DNA from 3 places in the Brevibacillus sp. FIR094 genome. Region 3 is predicted to be linked to each of the others. Evidence: riboswitches for the same ligand, from Rfam matches in the RefSeq annotation. Region 3 holds a riboswitch; each other region holds the start of a gene.
The links. Region 3 has a riboswitch for lysine ahead of ACQ5DJ_RS26495 (aspartate kinase). Riboswitches for the same ligand answer to the same signal wherever they lie in the genome.
Positions count from the first base shown of each region.

Region 1: another riboswitch for lysine. It lies ahead of ACQ5DJ_RS11630 (amino acid permease); the one in region 3 lies ahead of ACQ5DJ_RS26495 (aspartate kinase).
Region 2: another riboswitch for lysine. It lies ahead of dapD (2,3,4,5-tetrahydropyridine-2,6-dicarboxylate N-acetyltransferase); the one in region 3 lies ahead of ACQ5DJ_RS26495 (aspartate kinase).

Region 1 covers NZ_JBEAES010000011.1:43,631-51,113, reverse strand. Annotated here, with positions in the region: gene ACQ5DJ_RS11650 (hypothetical protein) at 1-293, shown strand, start outside; gene ACQ5DJ_RS11645 (alpha/beta fold hydrolase) at 271-1,023, opposite strand; gene ACQ5DJ_RS11640 (CGNR zinc finger domain-containing protein) at 1,129-1,686, opposite strand; gene ACQ5DJ_RS11635 (DinB family protein) at 1,855-2,349, shown strand; lysine riboswitch at 2,434-2,619, shown strand; gene ACQ5DJ_RS11630 (amino acid permease) at 2,732-4,180, shown strand; gene ACQ5DJ_RS11625 (hypothetical protein) at 4,398-5,258, shown strand; gene ACQ5DJ_RS11620 (hypothetical protein) at 5,365-5,556, shown strand; gene ACQ5DJ_RS11615 (hypothetical protein) at 5,549-5,695, shown strand; gene ACQ5DJ_RS11610 (TolC family protein) at 5,912-6,967, shown strand; gene ACQ5DJ_RS11605 (aminoglycoside phosphotransferase family protein) at 7,039-7,483, opposite strand, start outside.
Region 2 covers NZ_JBEAES010000021.1:9,397-16,879, forward strand. Annotated here, with positions in the region: gene ACQ5DJ_RS18890 (class I SAM-dependent methyltransferase) at 1-697, opposite strand, end outside; gene ACQ5DJ_RS18895 (hypothetical protein) at 890-2,935, shown strand; gene ACQ5DJ_RS18900 (hypothetical protein) at 2,995-3,189, shown strand; gene ACQ5DJ_RS18905 (EcsC family protein) at 3,203-4,057, shown strand; gene ACQ5DJ_RS18910 (GNAT family N-acetyltransferase) at 4,032-4,580, opposite strand; gene ACQ5DJ_RS18915 (flavodoxin) at 4,649-5,089, opposite strand; lysine riboswitch at 5,230-5,419, shown strand; gene dapD (2,3,4,5-tetrahydropyridine-2,6-dicarboxylate N-acetyltransferase) at 5,511-6,221, shown strand; gene ACQ5DJ_RS18925 (aspartate aminotransferase family protein) at 6,236-7,450, shown strand; gene ACQ5DJ_RS18930 (N-acetyldiaminopimelate deacetylase) at 7,454-7,483, shown strand, end outside.
Region 3 covers NZ_JBEAES010000044.1:14,976-22,458, forward strand. Annotated here, with positions in the region: gene ACQ5DJ_RS26470 (branched-chain amino acid ABC transporter permease) at 1-251, shown strand, start outside; gene ACQ5DJ_RS26475 (ABC transporter ATP-binding protein) at 253-1,014, shown strand; gene ACQ5DJ_RS26480 (ABC transporter ATP-binding protein) at 1,016-1,729, shown strand; gene ACQ5DJ_RS26485 (DUF2164 domain-containing protein) at 1,856-2,107, shown strand; gene uvrC (excinuclease ABC subunit UvrC) at 2,146-3,927, shown strand; lysine riboswitch at 4,030-4,217, shown strand; gene ACQ5DJ_RS26495 (aspartate kinase) at 4,449-5,690, shown strand; gene ACQ5DJ_RS26500 (YslB family protein) at 5,741-6,193, opposite strand; gene ACQ5DJ_RS26505 (succinate dehydrogenase cytochrome b558 subunit) at 6,623-7,234, shown strand; gene sdhA (succinate dehydrogenase flavoprotein subunit) at 7,254-7,483, shown strand, end outside.

The DNA.
Region 1 (7,483 bases), on a different contig from region 3:
GCTATCACGTGGCCCGCTTTGCTCTCATCATGCGAGATGACGGCCTTCGTGGTCTCGGTATTTTTCCCGGAGACGCCCTCTTGATCTCAGACTTTTCGATGGAACCTGTAAAAGACAGACCTGTATTGATCCGACAGGAGGGGCAGTTCCTTGTGCGCATCGCAGCAGACGTCAATCCATTGGAATGTCTGTTTACAACCACACGCGAGCAAGACACCCCCATGCTACTCCCCTCGGAAAACATTCGTATTACAGGTGTTGTATCTGGTTTTATTCCACGTTCATCATCGTAACCTCATTAAGCAGCCAATCCTTGATTGCTGCCACCGTTTGCTGCCACTGCTCCTGCGGGGTAATGGCAGCGGGCTGGTCGCCCTCCTGCGATCCATAGCTTCCGAACTGAGAGTGGTTTCCCCCTGCTATGGACATGTACACGGTACGCTCCGGCAAATATTGCTTGCTCTCCTCATACTTTTCTATTTGGATCACACCATCGCGAGACCCGAGCAAAGACAGCACAGGCAAATTCACCTTCTTCAAGTTCCCTTGACTGTTTGGATACGCTCCCAGCAAAAATACTCCGCTGATTCGGTCCGGGTGGTTTGCTGCGAATTGAGCTGCCATAGTACCACCGAGCGAATGTCCTCCGATAACAAACGTTTTATTCGGGTACGCCTTTAATACTTGTGTGGCTCGCGTCATATCACTTACAGCCAAATTCAGCGGCATTCGTGCGAGAAAAACATGGTAGCCGTATCCTGCCAAGGCACGTGCAATCGGTGCATAGCTCTCCGGTTTGACCAGTGCTCCTGGATATAAGATGAGTCCCGGTTCACGTGACTCCCCGCCTTGGAAAATAATCCAGTCATTCGTATCCATGACCGTAATCCCTTCACCGCCTTGCATGGCCGTTAACGCTGCTTGGTCGGGCTGATAGGGCTGCAAATACCATATAGCCAGACAAATCGCTCCAAGTGTCACCAATACGATAGCCTGAAACCATTTTTTGCGTGCTTGACTCATCCCATCCACCTCGTTTCCGTTCCCATGTATATGCTACTTATTATGTCTCAAACATAGAAAAAACCGTCAGAGACAATAGCCCGACGGTTGTTAGTAATGGCTTCATTAGCCTTTTTCCTTCTGCCGCTCACGAAAACGGCGCACCTTCATCAGGTTTCCGCACATTTTGTCATCACACCAACGGCGCACCCGGTTGCGGCTTTCATCATAAAACACCCAGCGGCAATCCTCGTTGTCACATATTTTGATTCGCTCCAGATGTTGCGGGGCAAGCAGCTCCGCGAAAGAAGCCGCAATTTGTGCCATGACGAGGGGCCAGCCCTCTGTTGAGCTGGATTGGTTTTGCCTGTAGCCGCCCTCCTCATCGACATACAACACCTGCATATGGAAAGGGGCGAGAGCTAAAGCTCTGTTCAATTCCACGAGGTCCTCTTCTTGGAAGCGGTCTCCACGGACAACGGCTTCCAGCATACGTCTCAAACGTTCACGCAGCTGTAAAAGTGAAGCGGCACAGTCCTCATTCATCGGCAGCGGAGCGGTTAGCTTGTATGTTTGCAAAAAGGATGACAGCCATTTCTGGTTCTCCAAGCGATTTTCCGCACGACCAGAACCACGCCAATCCCGCCAATCACTATTTAAAAAATCGATACAAAGCCAGTCCATGTACTCATCTCTCCTGACAAAACCCTTCATTTTTCTCTCTTGTATGATCATGCAGAATATGGTAATCTATTTTTGTAACCACCGTAATGTAATTCATTGGTTACATACTCATTTCTTACTGCTATTATAGCGTTTCATCAATCTGTTTCACAGACGAGGAGGAAGCGTATGAATCGGAAGGATTTACTTTTGCACGGTTGGGAATGTACCTATGACAAGGAAGACTGGTATCCACCTTTAAAAGAAGCGCTTTCCGGAGTATCAGCAGCCCAGGCCAGCTGGCGCCCTGTGGGAGAAGCAGCCAACACGATCTGGGAAAACGTCAGTCACCTTCTTTATTACAAAGAACGACTGTTGCATCGTCTATTGGGCACTGAATTTCCTGGCTCTGCTGAGACGAACGATGATACCTTCATCACGTCCGGCGGTCCAAATGACGAAGACGCTTGGCAAGCTACCCTCTTGCGCACGGAAAGCGTTCATCGCCACATTCATGAAAGGCTTTCCGTGCTGACGGATGAGGATTTAAACCAGACGGCTACTTATACGCCGATTTACCAAGCCGTGATGAGTCTGGTCCTGCATGATGCGTTTCATACGGGACAAATCGTCCAAATTCGCAAGCTGCAAGGCTCTTGGCCTGCCAGACGCTCATTTGAATAACAAAATTTCACATTGATTAATCATTAACAATCCTTTATAGTTGATGAATCACAAAATTTCATACATGTTATCCTCATCTTTCACGGTGAGGATAGAGGTCGCGGCTTTTATATCATCCTGTACGAGATTCAGAGAAAATCAATGACTCCAGGTAAGGAAAATCCGCCGAAGCTCATATCGCGTCTCTGTGCGATTGGGTTGGGGCTGTACTCGAAAGGGACAGAACTGTCACGTTTGCATGCCAAGCAAGCGTGGTGAGCTATCTTCAGTGAAGGCTTGGTGGGGATTGGATGATACCGCCCTATGCCATTTTTTGGCTATGGCGGTTTTTTCGTTTCCGACCTTCCTTCTCAAAAATCAAGAAAGGTCGTGCAAGCAGCTTATGTCACAAAATCAATTGCAACGTGGTCTAAAAGCCCGACATCTGACGATGATCGCCATCGGCGGCTCGATTGGGACGGGATTGTTTCTCGCGAGCGGAGGCTCGATTCATTCCGCCGGACCTGGTGGAGCTTTAGTCGCCTATCTCGCCATTAGTATCATGGTTTACTTTTTAATGACCAGCTTGGGGGAAATGGCGGCCTTCATGCCTGTTTCTGGTTCGTTTTCGACGTATGCCACACGGTTCGTCGATCCATCTCTCGGCTTTGCTCTCGGCTGGAACTATTGGTACAACTGGGCCATTACCATTGCCGTCGAGCTGTCAGCTTCCGCACTCATTATGAAATATTGGTTCCCGGATACCCCAGCGATAGTGTGGAGCGCTTTGTTCCTCGGATTGCTGTTTGCCTTGAATCTCCTGTCTGTGAAAGCCTATGGAGAATCTGAATATTGGTTCGCCTTGATTAAAGTAGTAACGGTTATCATCTTTATTGTTGTTGGTGTGTTGATGATTTTTGGCATTATGGGCGGCCAAGCAGTCGGCCTCCAAAACTTCACCAAAGGCGACGCGCCATTCAATGGCGGCTTCATGGCCCTGCTCGGTGTCTTTATGATTGCCGGATTCTCTTTCCAAGGGACAGAGCTGGTTGGTGTCGCAGCTGGGGAGAGTGAAGACCCTGCCCGTAACATTCCGAAGGCCATCCGTCAAATTTTTTGGCGTATCCTGATCTTTTATATCCTCGCTATTTTGATCATCGGGTTGTTGGTTCCATACGATAATCCAAATCTGATCAGTGGCGACATTACAGATATTGCGATTAGTCCGTTTACGATTGTTTTTGAAAATGCCGGATTTGCTTTTGCAGCATCCGTCATGAATGCCGTTATTCTCACGTCTGTATTGTCTGCTGGTAACTCTGGCATGTACGCCTCTACACGTATGCTATGGAACTTGGCGAAAGAAGGAAAAGCACCAAAATGGTTCGCAAAAGTAACAAGTAATGGCGTACCAATCAATGCGTTGATCTTGACTGCGCTCATCGGCGCCCTTGCTTTTCTGTCCTCTCTGTTTGGGGAAGGCGAAGTGTATGTCTGGCTTTTGAATGCGTCCGGTATGTCTGGTTTCATCGCTTGGCTGGGAATTGCCATTAGCCACTACCGTTTCCGTAAAGCGTTTATCGCTCAGGGTCGTGACTTAAGCGAATTGCCTTATCGAGCAAAGTGGTTCCCGTTTGGACCGATTTTTGCCTTCATCATTTGCTGTATCGTTATTTTGGGGCAAAACTACTCCGCATTCATGGGTGGAACGATCGACTGGAATGGCGTCCTGGTCTCTTACATTGGCCTGCCACTCTTCTTAATCATTTGGCTCGCTTATAAAATCACCCAAAAGACCGAGCTCGTCCCTCTAGAGCAAGTAGACTTCAGCATGGATGAACACACGAAATAATCGAAGAAAAAATACGGACTTCCGTTATCTGAACGGGAGTCCTTTTTCATATTTGCCAGCCTATGAAAAATTGTCCAAAAATATCCGATAGTATAGACAAGAAGCAATTGAGATCCGTTTCCTTCCGTTCTCACAACTCATACCAGTCATCTGATATAAGGTAACCAGATCTCCTGCCATCACGACTGAACATGAATCCATGTGAGGAGAGTAGAACATGCACATCCAATCGAACACCCGCTATCTAACACCCCAGCTTACAACTAACCAAACTGCACCGAAAATGGTGACAGGAACTCGTCTAGGAATGCCGGAGCACGATACAGTAGACCTGCGTTCCCACAAGGCACGCGAGCTACCTGCTGATGCCATCGAACATCACAGCGTCCAATTTTTCTTTAACACAGAAATTAATGAGCGTTTGGATAAAATTTTCGCAGATAAACCACCCGAGGCTCGCAAAGCCTTTGACCACATCCTGGAGAAAAATTTTTTCAACTCCCAATCCTCCTACACCGATGAAGAACGAGCTGCTTTGGTAGAAGGCGGTTTAACCCAAGGCAAATATTTGGCAGACCAATTCATGGCTGATGAAAATACTGCTGAATTTTTGGATACTCTCCATTTGCTCGCTGGCGTTGCCAAAACTCGAAAGGTTGATCATGCAACCGGCAGTGTCAGCTACGTAGAGCTTCCGCAAAAACCACATGGGGCGCCGAACGACTATGTTAATCCGTCCAAGCTGATGGAGCGGTATGAGCCGGAAGCCTACAAAAAGATGCATGCGGCTACAACCAATCAAACAGAGAAAGTGAGCATGCTGATTCAATTCGTCAAAAAGCTCCAACATCGTCCAGACTGGATCTCACAATATCGGAACGAACAAGCTACGCTTCTCTCCGATCTAAAAAATACAAAAATCGCTAACCGCTTTGAGAATGTAAATACAAAGGACGCTACTGAATTTGTTCGTGAAATGAATACGCTCGCTGAAAATGCTTCCTTTTCTACCTTCACACCATTGCTTCAAACGAATCTTGCCTCTTTTATGAAGATCTTGACCAAGAAAACAAGTTAACTACACAAAGATAATGGTCACAGCCTCCTCCCGAACTTCCTTGGGACTGGGGCTCTTTTTTTGGTGCAGCTGATGGACATACTAACCCGTAAAGGAGGAGACGAACATGTATGACAATCGTGAAAACGACCTGCCTGATTTCAAACAACTGGATGACAGACTGATCGCTCAACCTCCTACTAGCCCAATAATCGCAATCCGTACCAATCTAGACAAGGAACCAAATGACGTAGACAATCCGTATGTGCAGCAAGACTCTAAACCGACTGGACAAAATAAGGAGGAAGCAAATGACTGATCGTACTTCAAAGGAAAAACCGGACATGGGTTATAACGGAAGCAATATGCATGGTTATTCCCTTACACCAAAGGAAGGGACATTGGACCAAACTGCCAAGGCTGCTGCGGAAAACAAAGAAAACAGGGACAAAGAATAGTTCTTTTCCCATTACGAAAAACAAATCCCCTTTGGGGAACAGGCAGATACTCCTTTGCCTTTTTCCTGAAGGGGATTTGTTTTGGATTTTTGACAAAGAACATGATAGATTAACATTTTGTTATTGACGAAATTCTGTTGGAAATATATACTTTTCATGGATTTGATAATGAGAATCGTTATCATATTCTTGTATATATGATCAGGAGGTTGCCCCATGAAATCCAGGCTCTTCAAACACATTTACAGCACAACATTAGTCACTTCTCTCCTCACAGGTGGCGCCCATATGGCTCTGGCCGCACCACTCGTGGCCACTGCTGAACAGACGGATATTTCTCCTTTGTCGCTAGATTTCGCAGTCGAACAGGCAATAAAGAACAGCGTTGATCTGGAGGTGCTTCGGCTTGACTTAGATATTACGAAATACGAAACATCCATCACACTGAGAGAAAAAGAAGAAATTAAAAAAGCCGACATTATGACTCTGGCTGATGCAAAAAAGAAATTCGAAGACGCAGCCAAAGCGGTCAAAGAAGTCGTTGTCGATGAAGTCGCCCTAAATACGCAAAAAAACACCATTCAATTGCAAGTGCAAAAAGCATTCTTCGAAGCCCAATCATTAGATGCCAAAATCAAAGCGCAAAAGAAAAGCTTGCAAAGACAGTACTGGTTGGACTCCCAAGAAACAGAAGCTCACAAAAATCTTGCTGCTCTTGAAACCAGCTACAAACAAGCATTGGTCAAGCTCAACGATTTATTGAATGAAAAAGCGGACAGACAATGGAAAATGATCACCACTGATCTGACTCAGCACGAGCTGCTTTACTTGGAGCAATTGCAAGCAAAAGCTTTTGAAAAACGTCCTGAAATGATCAAAGCACAAGCAGAAATAGACTTTGCTCAAGTAAGAATTGATTACACAGCAGAGTATTCCGCACTCAGCACACATAAAGGTACAATCGCAAAAAATGAGCACAAAAAAGCGGAACTGCAAAAACAAAAAACACAAAAGAAAGTCGGTCAAGAAGTAAGTGACAACTATACGAAGGTACTCGCAGCGAAAAAGGCATTAGAGGAAAGTACGACAAAGAAAGAAACCGCATTGGAACGCTATCAGGCAACAATCGATCAATATAGATTAGGAAAAGCATCGATGAAAGAACTGATGGAAGACGAAGCAAACCTGTTTGACTCCGAAACAAAAGCAATCGAATCGGTTTATCAATATAATCTCGCTGCTACCACCTTGAACCAGTCGACTGGTTATTAATATTTCGCATAACGAAGGATCTCATCTATTCATTTAAAATAAAGAAGGCTTCATCCCATAGGGTGAAGCCTTTACTCATTTATTAGCCTCTCAAAAACTCCCGACATCACCAGACGACCACCGTCTACACCAAAATCCTCTATGAACCACCAAGCCGATAGCACACTGTGGCAATACGCCCACGCCAACACTCTCTCTTTTTGCAAAGACAGCACCTTCGTCAGCCCATCGACCCGCTGTTTAACTACTTCTTCTACCCCATCCTCTGGCAAATGGTTCAGCAAAAACGGAATTACCTCGTATTCCGTCTCCCCGATCAGCCCCTTTGGATCAATTGCCAACCACGGCTCTCTTTCTGCACGTAAAATATTTTCATGATGAAGATCACCATGCAGCAGGCACTGTTCTTTTTGTGTGGAGAGAAGCTTTTTGTACCATTGCATGGCCCGCTCCAGCATTTGCTCGGGAATCGGTCCTGTCCCCCCTTGGAAATGAGGGCGAATCTTTTCCAGTCCC
Region 2 (7,483 bases), on a different contig from region 3:
CAGGACGCAGTAAGTCAGTGACCTCCCTACATACTTGCTGGATTTCATCTGAGGACAGTCCCGTAAAAAAAGGACTGCAAAAAGAATTCAACCAATGCGACAGCCCCAAGTCTCCATCAGCCATGACTGTCGGACGATCAAAATGAGAGGCAAGTACGACGTGGAAGCCTTGCTTCTCCAAAAGAGTCGTGTACTCTCCAATGCTGGGAAAATACCAAGGTGAGCGCTCATCCGCGGATATTCCTTTTCGTGCCAAAACAGTCTGCAATGCCTTTGTGATTTGGCCGCAATTGCCGTGTCCTCCGAATTCGGCAACAAAGCGTCCACCGGGAGCAAGAGCCAACCAAATGGTTTCAACGACTTCAGCAGGACGTTTCATCCAGTGGAGTGCGGCATTAGAAAAGACAGCGTCGTAGCTGACATCTGTACGATACGTATGCGCATCGGCTACTTCAAAGGCAAACTGCGGATATTTTTGGCGAGCAGCCTCAATCATGGCGACAGAAAAGTCGATTCCTGTCACAGTTGCTCCTGCAAGCGATAGTTGCGCACACAGGTCGCCTGTTCCACAGCCTAAGTCAAGAATGCTTTCTCCTGGAGCCGGCTGTAGCCAGTCCACTAAGCCTTTGCCGTATTCAGAAACGAAATTCATCTTGGCGTCGTACAGCCCGGCATTCCATTGATTGGTTCGAATCATCTGAATTCCCTCCCTTTCATCCATTTTTACCGACTGGAGAGATATAAGTCAAATCTATATAAATTATAAACTGAATAGTATTTAACTATATCTAGCTCGCGAAAAAGCTCTACGATTGTAAAGGATATTTCGCCGTTTTTGTCGAATGATCACAGTTGAAAAATTGTAAGGAAGAAAGTAGGAGGACAATTCGTGAAAAAATGGGTTGTAAAAGCACTTCTAGTGTGTTTGGCAACGGGCACCTTATTGTCAGGTGTGTCAGTACCGTCAGCCATGGGGGCCGGGGCAACAGCATCCATGAAAAAAAACAGCCAAGTATCTAAGCCAATCCGGCAGCAGCCTGTTCACGATATGGTTATCTTTAACGATTATCAGGTTGCAGGATTGGATTCAAATGGTTGGAACTGGGTGAAGAACGATGAGTTTATTCTTCCTCCCGAGACACCACTTGATATTGACGTGATACAGACCACTTATGGAACTGGCACCAACCTCAATCGGAAGCAAGTTTTATTGGATGGCGTAGAGTTATCGGAGTATCAAGCCGAAAATACCTCGTCACAGACTTCTTTCAAATGGCAAGTACCTCGGTTTACTATTCCAGCACAAAAGCTGTCTGCTGGCTCGCATAGCTTGACCTTTATTGTGACGGATGCCAAAGGGAAGAGCAGCACGTTGCATGTGAGATTTATTGTAGAGGCCAAAAATTACCCGAGCATATTTAATGGGGAAAAGGCAGAGGGAGAACCAGTACCAAGTGGTGGGCAAACGGCTATTTTTGGCATGATGGGTTCACACGACTTCACCAGTTCTTTACCGGGCACATGGAAACTAACAAATAAGTCCACGAGTACAGAGATGAGGTCTGTTCCTGCGACGACAATTTTTTCGACGGGGACATTGTTGACGGGGCAGTATGAGCTCCTCTTTGTTCCGGATGATACAACCATGTCACCTTGGATGACGACGATTCAAGTAGGCGTTGCAGAGCTGTACATGGGAACAGATACAAGCGGTCAAAAGCTGACGCAAGATCAGAAAATAACAGCCCCAGCAGCACCAGGGAAGGTTCCCTTGTATTCGCCAATCCCAGGAAGATGGTCGGTGAACGGAACAGGACAAACCTTGACAGACGCGCAACATTTTGAGGTGGACATTCCTGAGAGACTGGCTGGAATCACAATTGCTGTTACCTTTGAGCCTGTTTCGGTGCAAAAAGATAAATCGTCGTTGTGGGGCGATACTTCGGCGACAACGGTTCAAATACAAGTTCCAGGTGCACCAAATGCCTGCGGCCCTGCTAGTGGAAATGTCACAATGGATGTGTTGATGAAGCAGAACGAACAATCAACACCGACGGTAGAAAAGATGAACCTGTATTCCTCTGATAATACAGTCAAGCTGTATCAGAATCCTGTTCATATGATCTGGCTGGCAACTGCTGCCGAGCACATTGAATATGGAAGTGAAGCGGATGATGATGAGGGGCCGGGTGTGTGGGCGATTGATAACGTCATTGTCGACGATAGCAAATTGAATTGGGATCACACGGCATTGCTGTTGTCCGGCTATAAGCCAGGTCGCTACAAAGTCAACTACTATAGCAAAAGAGACCCGGCGCAAGTATGGTGCGGCTACGTTCAAGTAATAGAAGATTTGCCTCCAATCAAGACGTATCCAGCATGTGAGCCGGGTGATACAGGTATATCTCCGCCAAGTTCGCCACTTCTTCTTCGAAGTGAGAGTGGCAAGGAATACCGGGACGGACAAAAGATCACCGTGAACGTAGGCGAGGATCTCGAAGAATGGGAAGACCTAAGGCTGATCGCTACTCATGCTGAGCTTGTCGGATCCAAAAAGATCAGGGATAAGAGCGAAAAGAAGGCATACTATATGCCGAAATTTGAATGGAAACATGGCGAAATCGGTATTGGTGCCAGTCGGAAGCATAGTAACGGTACCATTTCCTCAGAAAATCGGATCGAGGTCTTTTTCGGGGAGGAACAGATCGCTAGCATCAAGCCTAGCAAAGGTGATGACGACGATGGCGAGGGACTTGAATCACTGAATATAAAAAGGTATATCGATACGAATAAGCCCGGAGAATACAAGATCAAGGTAACGAATACGCTCACCAATAAGACCTGCACGGTTATCAACTCCAAAAGAAAGTATAATAAGAAAACCGGTGTAAATGAGCGCAATGAAACATTGACGATTACAATTGAAGTGAAGTAGGAAGGTAGACCCCCTTGCATTTTGGCATGGGGGTTTTCGACTACAAGGGAGGAAGTCCTGTGACAAACGAGCAGAAGGTGATCCTGGAGAAGTTCGGCTTTCAGATCGAAGGAGAGCAAGTGAAACATTTGAAGCTGGGAATCGTAAGAAATAAAAAAGAATTCGTCTGTCATGCCACGTCAGAAGCGTTGCAGGACTACATTAAGTCCATCTTGCGCAACCAATGTCAGTGGAAGCGAGGAGAATCTGAGTGAGCAGCCAGGGAGGTTGTGGGGTTTGAGCGAGTCTAGGGAGACATTAGTTACGGCATTACGTGAAGTGGAGGCTTGGGAGAAGGACCAGAACGACTTGTGGTTCTGGGAAAAGCTTGGCAGACTTCCTTTTGTTCTGTTGGATCGGATTACGCCTGCATTCGTTCAAGAGAAGCTGGGAAAAGCCGTAGATGAAATGGCAGCCTTTCTCGAGACAGGTGGAACCTATTTGGTGCAGGATGAACCGATTTACAAACGGTTTGGCAAACGGTTAGAGGGACAGGGTACGTCTGTGATTGGCAAAGAAGAAATTGCTGCTGTACCGCTTACGATCATGAATGATGTCGCAATGGAGCTGAAGGATTCACGTGCGAATTTTGCCACGGTACAAGGTGCGACGACTGGCTTCGGAGGGATTTTTACCCTCGCGATCGATATCCCGTTATTGATGGGGACATCCCTCAAAGTATTACAAGAAATGGCTCTTGCCTATGGCTATCGACCTGAAGAGAAGAGAGAGCGGCTGTTTGTCGTCAAATGCTTGCAGTTTGCTTCATCCGACATCGTAGGGAAAAAAGCGATACTCGCTGAGCTCTCCCGCTTTGATGATCCAAATGCGCAGAGAGAGGTAATGGCGCAATTGCAGGGATGGCGTGAAGTCGTGGTTACGTACACAGAAAACTTTGGGTGGAAAAAATTGTTTCAAATGGTGCCGATTGCAGGTATTTTATTCGGGGCGTATTTAAACCGTTCAACCGTACAGGATGTCGCCGAAGCGGGGATGATGCTATACCGCAAACGGCGTATCCTGGAGCGGCTGCGTGAGAGCGAAAAGTGCGGAGAGATTACAAAGACCACTCCTCAGCAGTAAGAGCGTAGAGGAGATGGTCCTCCCATACACCGTTAATTTGCAAATAGCGCAACGAAAGGCCTTCCTGGCGAAAACGATTTTTTTCCAAGACGCGAATGGAAGCTTGATTGCGAGGCATAACAGCAGCTTGTACTCTGTGCAGCCCAGCATCCATTAAAGCAAAGCGGAGGGCGAGATTTACTGCTGATGTCGTATAGCCTTTGCCATTGCACGCCTGATCCATAAAGTAGCCAATCGTCGCATTTTGCCATGCGCCACGTGCGACATTTGACAATGCTACACGTCCAATCATCTTTCCGGATTCTCGGGAGAATGCGCCGAAAGCATAGGCAGTACCACGTTCAAAATCAATCTGCGCTTGTGAAATCTGTTCTTGCTGTCCTGTGAGGGTCAGAAATGAAGCGGGGCGGATTGGTTCAAATGGTTGGAGAAAGTCATGATTACGCAGCCGAAGCTCTAGGAGCTCGGCTGCGTCTTGTTGTTGGAGAGGTCGTAAGAGAATCTCGTCTGTATGTAGTGACATGATATCAATCCTCCTTAAAAAGTTGGATTGATAGTATAGCATGTGCCAGAGTATTTGAGAAACATCAATTAGCCGAGCAATTCAGCAAACGACACCCCAAATGCTTTGCAAGTTTCTACTTCTTTTGCAGTAGGAGAAAGCTCGATTTTCAAACATTCCAGAGGAGTTTCCGCACCACGCTCGCTCGCCTTTTTCAGCAAAATATCAACAGCTGCACCGACGTGCTCGTAAGCGGAGTCGCAAGAACCGAAAGCAACAACCTTTTTCCCGCTGAGGTCAATATCGTCCATTTCCTCATAGAAATCCAGGCATTCGTCTGGCAGTTCGCCATCGCCCCATGTGTAGGCACCAAGCAAGATTCCGTCGTAAGCTTCGAGTTCTTTTGCGTTCGCATCCATCACTTCTTTTATCTCCAGCTCAGCACCAGTTGAACGAATACCTTCTGCAATTGCTTCAGCAATTTCCTGTGTATTCCCTGTCATGCTCGCGTATACCATCAAAATGCTCATAAAACGTAAAACCTCCAATTAGATAATGAGTATCATTCTCAACAATAAAAATAATGAAAATGAGAATCGTTGTCAATAACTTTTTTCTTATTGCCACGTTTCATTGATTTTGGTAGAGTTAAATAAAATTATTATAATGTACTTTAAATAGAGGTGCGCCAAAGAAGAGTAAGCCTTTTCGCAATCTGCCAGGGAGCAGGAGAAGGAAGAAAGGCTAAAGCGCCGAAGCTTATGCTATGCCCCTACGTAGCACAGGCTGGGGTGTCTCATGAAAAATGAACATCCTGTCACAAGGGACCTTATGTCTTCTTGTGGAGCGCTATTTATGATTTGCTTCTGTAGTATCAAGAGCAATGAGATAGCGAATGCACTCATTGCTTTTTTTGATTTACCATGCTGTTATTTTGAGGAGGATGTAACTATGAACATGATGGATGCCAACGAAATTATCGCGTTTATTCAAAAAAGCGAAAAGAAAACACCAGTGAAGGTATATATGAAAGGAAACCTGGAGGGAATCGACTTCGGTGCGAGCTCCAAAGCCTTCATTACTGGTCCAACTGGTGTTGTTTTTGGTGAGTGGAAAGAGATTGAGCCAGTGCTCGCTGCTAACGCAGACAAAATTGAAGATTATGTGGTAGAAAGCGACCGCCGCAACTCCGCCATTCCATTGCTGGATACAAAAGGGATTCAAGCGCGTATCGAGCCAGGTGCAATTATTCGTGACCAAGTGACAATCGGTAACAATGCGATCATCATGATGGGGGCTTCTATTAACATCGGTGCCGTTATCGGTGAAGGTACGATGATCGACATGAATGTTGTGGTAGGTGGACGTGGAACTATCGGGAAAAACTGCCATATCGGAGCGGGATCGGTTATCGCAGGCGTTATCGAGCCGCCATCTGCACAGCCAGTTGTTGTCGAGGACGATGTTGTCATCGGAGCAAATGCTGTCATTCTGGAAGGTGTACGCGTAGGAAAAGGTGCTGTCGTTGCAGCGGGTGCTGTCGTGATTGAAGATGTACCTCCGTACGTAGTAGTTGCGGGAACGCCTGCACGCGTGATCAAGCAAATCGATGAAAAAACTCGTTCCAAGACAGAGATCAAGCAGGAGCTACGTCAGCTGTAAGGGAGAGAGTGCACATGGACTGGCGTTCGCTCGATGAACAATATATCGTCTCCACTTACAAAAGACTTCCGATTGCCATAGAAAAAGGCGAAGGAAATTACTTGTACGATACGAACGGGAAGAGCTATCTCGACTTGTTTACCGGACTCGCGGTAAACGTTCTGGGGCATTCGCATCCGCGCATTGTACAGGCTCTACGTGAGCAGGGAGAGCGCTTCTTGCATATTTCCAATGTATTTTTAAACAAGCCGGCTATTCGTTTGGCTGAGCGTTTGGTTGCGAATAGCATTAGTGGGAAAGTGTTTTTCACCAACTCTGGTGCAGAGGCTACAGAGTCTGCGATCAAGCTGATTCATAAATGGACGAAGAACGAGGGAGCAGGTCGTGAAGGTATCGTTGTCTTACGCAACAGCTTTCACGGGCGAACACTCGGAGCAGTGCGTCTGACGAGGCAGGCTCACGTCTATCAAGACTTTCCTCAGCCAGCTTTTCCTGTTTATGAACTGGATGTGGAGGACACGGAAGGATTGCGAGCGATTTGCCAAGAAGCAAGGCCTGCTGCGGTCCTCATGGAGCCAGTCTTGGGTTCTGGCGGTGTCGTGCCGTTAACGGAAGCGTTCTTGCGAGAGGTAGCTGCGATCTGTGAACAAGAAGGCATGCTATTCATCATGGACGAGATCCAGACAGGAATGGGCAGAACAGGAAAGCTGTTTGCTTATGAGCATGCAGGCGTAACGCCAGACCTTGTCCTTTTCGCTAAAGGGATAGGGGGAGGGCTTCCACTCGGAGGTGTCATTGCTGGTCCAAAGCTGATGAACCAGTTCAAGCCAGGGGATCACGGAACGACGTTCGCACCATCACCACTTTCCGCTGCTTTGGGGAATGTCGTGTTGGACGAATTGCTTGATCCAGCCTTCATCGCGCACGTAGAAGAAGTCATAGCGTACCTGTGGTCGGGGTTGGAAGCGTTGCGAACGCGTCTTCCGGATCAGCTGCAATCCCTACGTGGAAAAGGCTTGATGGTTGGAATTCCGCTCTCTTCCACCCCGGAAGAGGTTAGCCACTTGCAGCAAGCATTGCTTGACGAAGGAATTCTCGTTGACGTGACGCAGAAAACGATTGTTCGTCTGCTTCCGCCACTGACGTTGACCAAAGCCGATGTGGACCGTTTCCTTGCAGTGTTTGAGGAGCAATTAACAGCAAGTACAGGTATGAAAAAGGAGGCGTAGGATATGACGACTTCCTTGTTTACACAAATTCGC
Region 3 (7,483 bases):
AGATTCTGTCTTATGCCGTGATCGGCGGCAGCGAAGTGGTATGGGGGCCGCTGTTTGGTGCCTTGGTTTTGACAGCGCTGCCGGAGGTACTGCGTGGTTTGGCCGAGTACAAAATGCTTATGTACGGTTTGATCATGGTTGGTGTAATGGCGTTCCGTCCGCATGGCTTGATCGGTGCCGATACGTTCCAAAAGCTGTTCAAGCGTCGTCGGGGCAAGTCATCGGACAAGGAAGCGAAGGGGGGAGTATAGGATGTTGCTGGAACTTGCGAACGTAGGAAAAAGCTTTGGCGGCATCACCGCTCTTCGTGACGTTTCTTTTACGGTCGGAGAGGGCGAAATTGTCGGCTTAATTGGTCCGAATGGTGCGGGAAAAACGACCATTTTCAATATGGCAACGGGCATATTCGAACCAACCACGGGTACCTTTTCTTTTGCCGGACAAAAGCTAAATGGAGTGGCGCCTAACAAAATTACCGAAATGGGGATTGCGAGGACGTTCCAAAATATTCGCCTCTTCGGTCACATGAGTGCGCTGGACAACGTGAAGGTGGGATGTCATTCGCGCATGAAGGCAGGATTCTGGGCTTCCCTTTTGAAAACACCCGGACAACGTGCGGAAGAAAAGGCTGTTACCAAAAGAGCAGAGGAGCTCCTCGAATTCGTAGGCTTGTCTGACATTGCTGATGTGCGCTCGGATACATTGGCTTACGGTCAACAACGGCGTCTGGAGATTGCGCGGGCACTGGCTACTGAACCAAAGCTCTTGCTTTTGGACGAGCCTGCTGCTGGAATGATCGAGACCGAGACGAAAGCGCTCATGGAGCTGGTCAAAAAAATTCGCGATGACGGGACGACTGTCCTGTTGGTCGAACACGATATGGGCTTGGTCATGAACCTGTGTGAAAAGGTCGTATGTATCAACTTTGGGGTCAAAATTGCTGACGGCACCCCGGCAGAGGTACAAAACAATTCGGATGTGATTGAAGCTTACCTCGGCAAGGAGGACGAATAAGATGCTGAACATACAAAACTTGACGACCTCCTATGGTCAAATCAAGGCGATTCGTGGGATAACGCTGGAAGTGCCTGAGGGCAAAATCGTCTCGCTAATCGGGGCGAACGGAGCGGGCAAAACGACAACCATGCGTACGATCGCAGGTCAACTGAAGCCTGAAGCAGGGACGATTACGTTTTGTGGTCAACGCATAGACGGTTCGAAACCCCATCAGATTGTTAAAGCCGGATTGGCGTTGGTTCCAGAAGGGCGTGCGATCCTCGGGAAGATGACCGTGCTGGAAAACCTGGAGATGGGCGCATTCCAGCGCAACGATGCACAAGGCATCAAGGACGACATGGAGAAGATGATGTCCTGGTTCCCCATCCTTAGGGAACGGCTTTCCCAATTGGGAGGGACGATGTCTGGCGGTCAGCAGCAAATGCTAGCGATTGCTCGCGCTTTGATGTCTCGACCCAAGCTGCTGCTTTTGGACGAGCCGTCGATGGGCCTGGCTCCCATCGTGGTGGCGGACATTTTCAAGGTGATCAAAGAAATCAATGCGGAAGGTACAACGGTCCTCATCGTGGAGCAAAATGTCAAACAGGCCCTCAAAATCGCTGATTACGGGTATGTATTGGAGGCAGGGCAAATCGTATTGGATGGCACAGGAGAAGCGTTGTTAAACGACGAACGTGTAAAAGAAGCATATTTGGGCGGCCGGAAGCACTAGGTCTGCCTATAAAAAACTGTCGCTATGGAATGAGGCGGCAGTTTTTTTCGTCATCATTCCATGGTACTATGAAGGATAGAACGTATATTCTCTTATGATGCGAAAAAGGGAAGGAAGCCGGATACGATGCCAGCCAAATTGACGAGAGAGCAAATGGAATATCTTGTTCATCAAGTACAACGCTATTTTAAAGAAGAACGGTCGGAGACACTCGGCAATTTGGAGACGGAAGAGTTGATTGCCTTTTTTTCGAAAGAGCTCGGCCCCTTCTATTACAATCAAGGGGTGCAAGACAGCCGCAAGCTACTGGTGGAACGGATGAGTTCCTTAGAAGATGAACTGTATGTATTGGAAAAGCCAATCCACAAGAACAAATAGATGCAAGACAGATATAGAGTAAAGAGGAGGGAGCAGCCATGAACAGCTCCTTAAAAGATAAACTGGCCGTCCTGCCAGATAAGCCAGGCTGCTACCTGATGAAAAATGCGAGCGGGGAAATCATTTACGTAGGAAAAGCCAAGGTGCTGAAAAACCGCGTTCGCTCTTATTTTACAGGCAGTCATAACGGGAAGACGCAGCTGTTGGTCAGTGAGATCGTGGACTTTGAGTACATTGTGGTATCCTCCGCGATTGAGGCGCTCATCCTTGAGTGCAACCTGATCAAGGAGCACGACCCGCGTTACAATGTCATGCTCCGCGACGACAAGACGTATCCGTACATCAAAATTACGAATGAGGCGCAGCCACGTCTGGAGATTACCCGTAAGGTATTAAAAGATAAAGCCAAGTATTTCGGTCCCTATCCGAATGCCGGAGATGCCTCCGAGGTGAAGAAGCTGCTGGATCGCCTCTACCCGTTACGCAAATGCCGCAATATGCCCAAGCAGGTTTGTCTGTACTACCATTTGGGACAATGTTTAGCGCCCTGTGTGTACGAGGTATTGGCAGAGGAAAATCAGCGTTTGGTGGACGAAATCAGCCGGTTCCTCGATGGTGGCCATGAGGAAATGAAGCAAACTCTCACGGAAAAAATGCTGCAAGCCTCAGAAAACATGGAGTTCGAACGCGCCAAGGAATATCGCGATCAGATCAAGAGCATCGAAGCGGTGATGGAGAAGCAGAAGATCACGTTCACCGATACGGTAGATCGCGACATTATCGGGTTTGCTGTGGAAAAAGGCTGGATGTGCATTCAGGTGTTCTATATGCGAAAAGGGAAGATGATCGAGCGTCAGACGACTTCCTTTCCATACTATGGAAGCGAAACCGAGGACTTTATGTCTTATGTGAGCCAGTTCTACTACGATAAGCAAAATGCTCTGCCAAAAGAAATTTTGCTCCCGCAAGAGAGTGAACCGGAGCTTTTGAGTGAGTGGCTGGGCATCAAAGTCCATGCACCGAAAAGAGGCAAAAAGCATGAGCTCGTGAAGATGGCTTCCGAGAACGCCCGTATTGCTTTGGAGGAGAAATTCGCGCTGATGTCCAAGGACGATGCGCGTACAGTCCAAGCGGTACACAATCTGGGTCACATTTTAGGGATTCCGGTTCCTCATCGAATTGAAGCGTTTGACAACTCCAACATTCAGGGAACAGAGCCTGTGTCTGCGATGATTGTGTTTACAGACGGTCGCCCTGACAAAAAGGAATACCGCAAATTCAAGATCAAAACCGTCGAAGGGCCAGATGATTACGGCTCCATGCGCGAAGTAGTTCGCCGTCGCTACTCTCGCCTGCTGAAAGAAAACCAGCCGATGCCCGACCTGATAGTGATCGATGGTGGAAAAGGCCAAATCAGTGCGGCTATGGATGTGTTGGAAAACGAGCTAGGCCTCTATATTCCCGTCTGTGGACTCGCGAAGGACGAGAAGCACCGCACCGCTCAGCTCATGTACGGAGATCCGCCAGAGCCTGTGAATCTTAGACGTGATAGCTATGAGTTTTATTTGTTGCAGCGCATCCAAGATGAAGTCCACCGTTTTGTTATTACATTCCACAGACAATCCCGGACGAAAACGATGCTCTCCTCTCAGTTGGATGAGATCCCGGGTATTGGTGAGAAGCGCCGCAAGCTGTTGTTCTCTCATTTTGGCTCGTTGAAAAAAATGCGCGAGGCGACCGTCGAAGACTTCCGCCAATTAGGGATCGGCGACAAGCTGGCAAAAGAAATCATCGGGCATCTGCGCAAGCTGGACACATAACAAATGTAGCTTTTTGAACAACCTCTAAAAAGGAATTGATCCATTTTTAGACTCATGATATAATCCGATTCAAACAGAATAGTTAGCCTCACTTCCATTATGGAGTGAGGTAGAGGCGCGAAAACCAAGAGTACCACCCTGAGATCGGGAATCTGTGAAGGGGACGGGAAAGGGGAATTCGCCGAAGTGTGGAGGGAAACCCGCTTTTCTCCATGCTGGGTCTGCGTTGAATAAATGCAGGACTGTCATCTGAACAATGACCAATTGTCAGATGGAGAGCTATCTCACGGTGTGTCAATGTGAGTTTTGATGGTGATGACTGTCAAGCTTCGTTGTCCGCGTGTATTGGGAGGGAGGAACCGGTATGTCGAAACAGTAGGCAGCGGCAGGTCTTATTCCTTGTCGGTGCCTTTTTTGTAAAATAAAAATGCAAGACTTTTCTTTATAGAGAGAATAGTAAAAACCATACAATACGAGATAAATACCAAACATTGGATATGAGAAAAAGGGAGAGAAGCCGCATGGGGTTGATCGTGCAGAAATATGGAGGCACCTCTGTAGGTACCATTGAGCGAATTTTACGAGTTGCGGATCGAATTATCAGCTACAAAGAGGAAGGGCATGATGTGGTAGTCGTTGTTTCTGCAATGGGCAAATCTACTGACGTGTTAGTAGATATGGCCAAGCAGATTAGCGCATACCCATCCGAGCGTGAAATGGATATGCTGCTGACCACGGGGGAGCAGGTATCGATCGCGCTTTTGTCGATGGCCTTGCATACAAAAGGCTACGACGCTATTTCTCTTACGGGCGGGCAGGCTGGAATCACCACGGAGGCGATTCACGGAAGAGCACGGATCAAGCAGATTGATCCAGAGCGGATTCAATCCGAGCTCGGCCGAGGTCGTGTGGTAATCGTGGCAGGATTCCAAGGGATCAGTGACGAAGGTGAAATTACGACGCTCGGCCGCGGTGGATCGGATACATCTGCGGTTACACTCGCAGCGAGCTTGAACGCTGAGAAATGCGAAATCTTTACAGACGTGTCCGGGGTGTATACAGCTGATCCGCGAGTGGTTCCAGCTGCGAGCAAGCTGGATACGATCTCGTATGATGAGATGCTGGAGCTGGCGAACCTCGGTGCAGGGGTTCTTCATCCAAGGTCAGTAGAGGCTGCGAAAAAATACAAGGTAAGGCTGGTCGTCCGCTCCAGCTTTACTGCCGAAGATGGTACGTACGTTGAGGAGGTTGCCAACATGGAAACAGGAAGAGTAGTAAGTGGAGTTGCACACGATGAAGATGTAGCCAAAATCACGGTTGTCGGCATGCCTGCCAAGGTCGGGACGCTCTCCCGTTTGTTCAATACGCTGGCGGACAATCAGGTGAACGTCGATATCATTATCCAAAGCTCCTATGATGCGTCTGTTACGAACATTTCTTTTACAGTTGCAGCGGATGATCTGAAAAAAGCACTGGATACGCTGGACAGAAACAAAAACGAGCTTGGCTTTGAAAAAGTCGATTTTGAGGAAGGCTTGACCAAAGTATCAATTGTTGGCTCAGGCATGATCAACAATCCAGGGGTAGCTGCCGAAATGTTCCGCGTCCTGGCAGAAAAAGAAATTTCTATTAAAATGGTATCTACGTCTGATATCAAGGTTTCTTGTGTCATTCCAGCAGCCTTGACGGAGCTGGCTGTTCGCAGTCTTCATTCGGCATATGGTTTAGATGTCGAGGAAACCGCGGTCGTGCACGGAGTATAAAACATGGATGCTCCCTCTCCCTTTGTTAGTAGGTAGAGGGGGCATTTTCTTCATGAAGCCACTTGTACAGATATACGTATGTCTGAGGAGCTTTCCATTTCGATTTTGCTGAACACTTCTTTGTCTTTCCACTGCTCAATCATACCAGCGATGATTCCAGCCTCAAAAGAAAGACTACATCCTAGTCTCTCAATAGACTGATAGCTAAAAATGGAATGAGTGAGCGAATAGACGATAGTTTGCCCGGACTCCTCCACGACATCGAGTTGGCCTAAACCGAGCCGAATAAAAGGCATAATCGGGCCTGTTGCAGATTGAATGGGGATTTTGCGTCCCATATTTTTTCCGATCCAATAGAGAATATGGTTTTCACTATCACCTAGCAGGGTGCTAGTCAGCGTTTCGCGTAGAAGATGATAGCCAAGATAGGGCATATTCATTCTTTCCGCATAGGGAATGGTCTCTGGCGGCAACAGTGCTGCAAGCTGATCCTTCTCTTTCATATGTGCTTCCCTCCTGTCTGTACTAGATTATGAGGAGGGACTCGCATTCATGACATCTTAATAGAAAAAATAGCTGGACTAAACAAAGTTATTCTATCAATGTATTTAGTACATTGATTGTCTTGACGCTATGTGTCGACAAGAGTACAATTGGATTTGGTCAAAGTTTTGCCCAACTTTTTCTCGAATTTTGACACATTCCGACAAATTCATGTGATCTAGCGAACGCAGTCTTTTTGTGAACAGCGTCAAGACGCTCTTCATAAAATGATCGTGGCGGTTTTGTTATGTCTAATGGGTGAGGCAATGGGTTAGGATATTGGGGAAAGGTCTATCAAAACGGTCGAAAACCGTTTTGGACCGCTTGCGGTGACGCTTGACGTTTTTCACAGAATTGAGAGTTACATACATTGAAAGGGGGACCATTGTATGGCGAAAGGCCATAGCTTTCTCAGTCACAAGCTACACTCACTTCTTGGTTTGTTTCCGATCGGGCTCTTCCTCGTGTTCCACTTGACAGCCAACTATCAAGCGACTCGTGGACCTGAAGCTTTCAACCAGGCTGTAGGCTTCATTGAAAGCCTTCCATTTCTGTTAGTACTTGAATTTGCCTTGATCTACCTCCCGATCCTGTTTCATGCTGTTTACGGTCTCTACATTGCGTTCCAAGCGAAGCAAAACGTAGGGAACTTCGGTTACTTCCGAAATCAAATGTTCTTGTGGCAACGTGTTACAGGAGTCATTACCCTCATTTTTATTGTTTGGCACGTTTGGGAAACTCGTATCCAAAAAGCACTGGGTGCACACGTGGATTATGACATGATGGCAAACATTTTGAGCAGTCCTGCAATGATCGTATTCTACACAATCGGGATTATTAGCACGACTTTCCACTTCTCCAACGGACTGTGGTCTTTCCTGGTTCACTGGGGAATTACAGTTGGGCCGCGTTCCCAACGCATTGCAACATTCCTGACTTTGGGCGTATTCGTAATTGTAACCTTCATCGGCTTACGTGCGATGTCGGCTTTCATTCTGTAGGGATAGGGGGACATAAACAATGGCAAAAGGTAAACTGATCATTGTCGGTGGAGGTTTGGCCGGCTTGATGGCTACCATCAAAGCAGCAGAAAAAGGCGTTCCTGTTCAGCTGTTCTCCCTGGTTCCGGTAAAACGTTCCCACTCTGTCTGTGCGCAGGGCGGTATTAACGGTGCGGTAAATACCAAAGGGGAAGGCGACTCCACATGGGAGCACTTCGATGATACAGTATATGGCGGAGACTTCTTGGC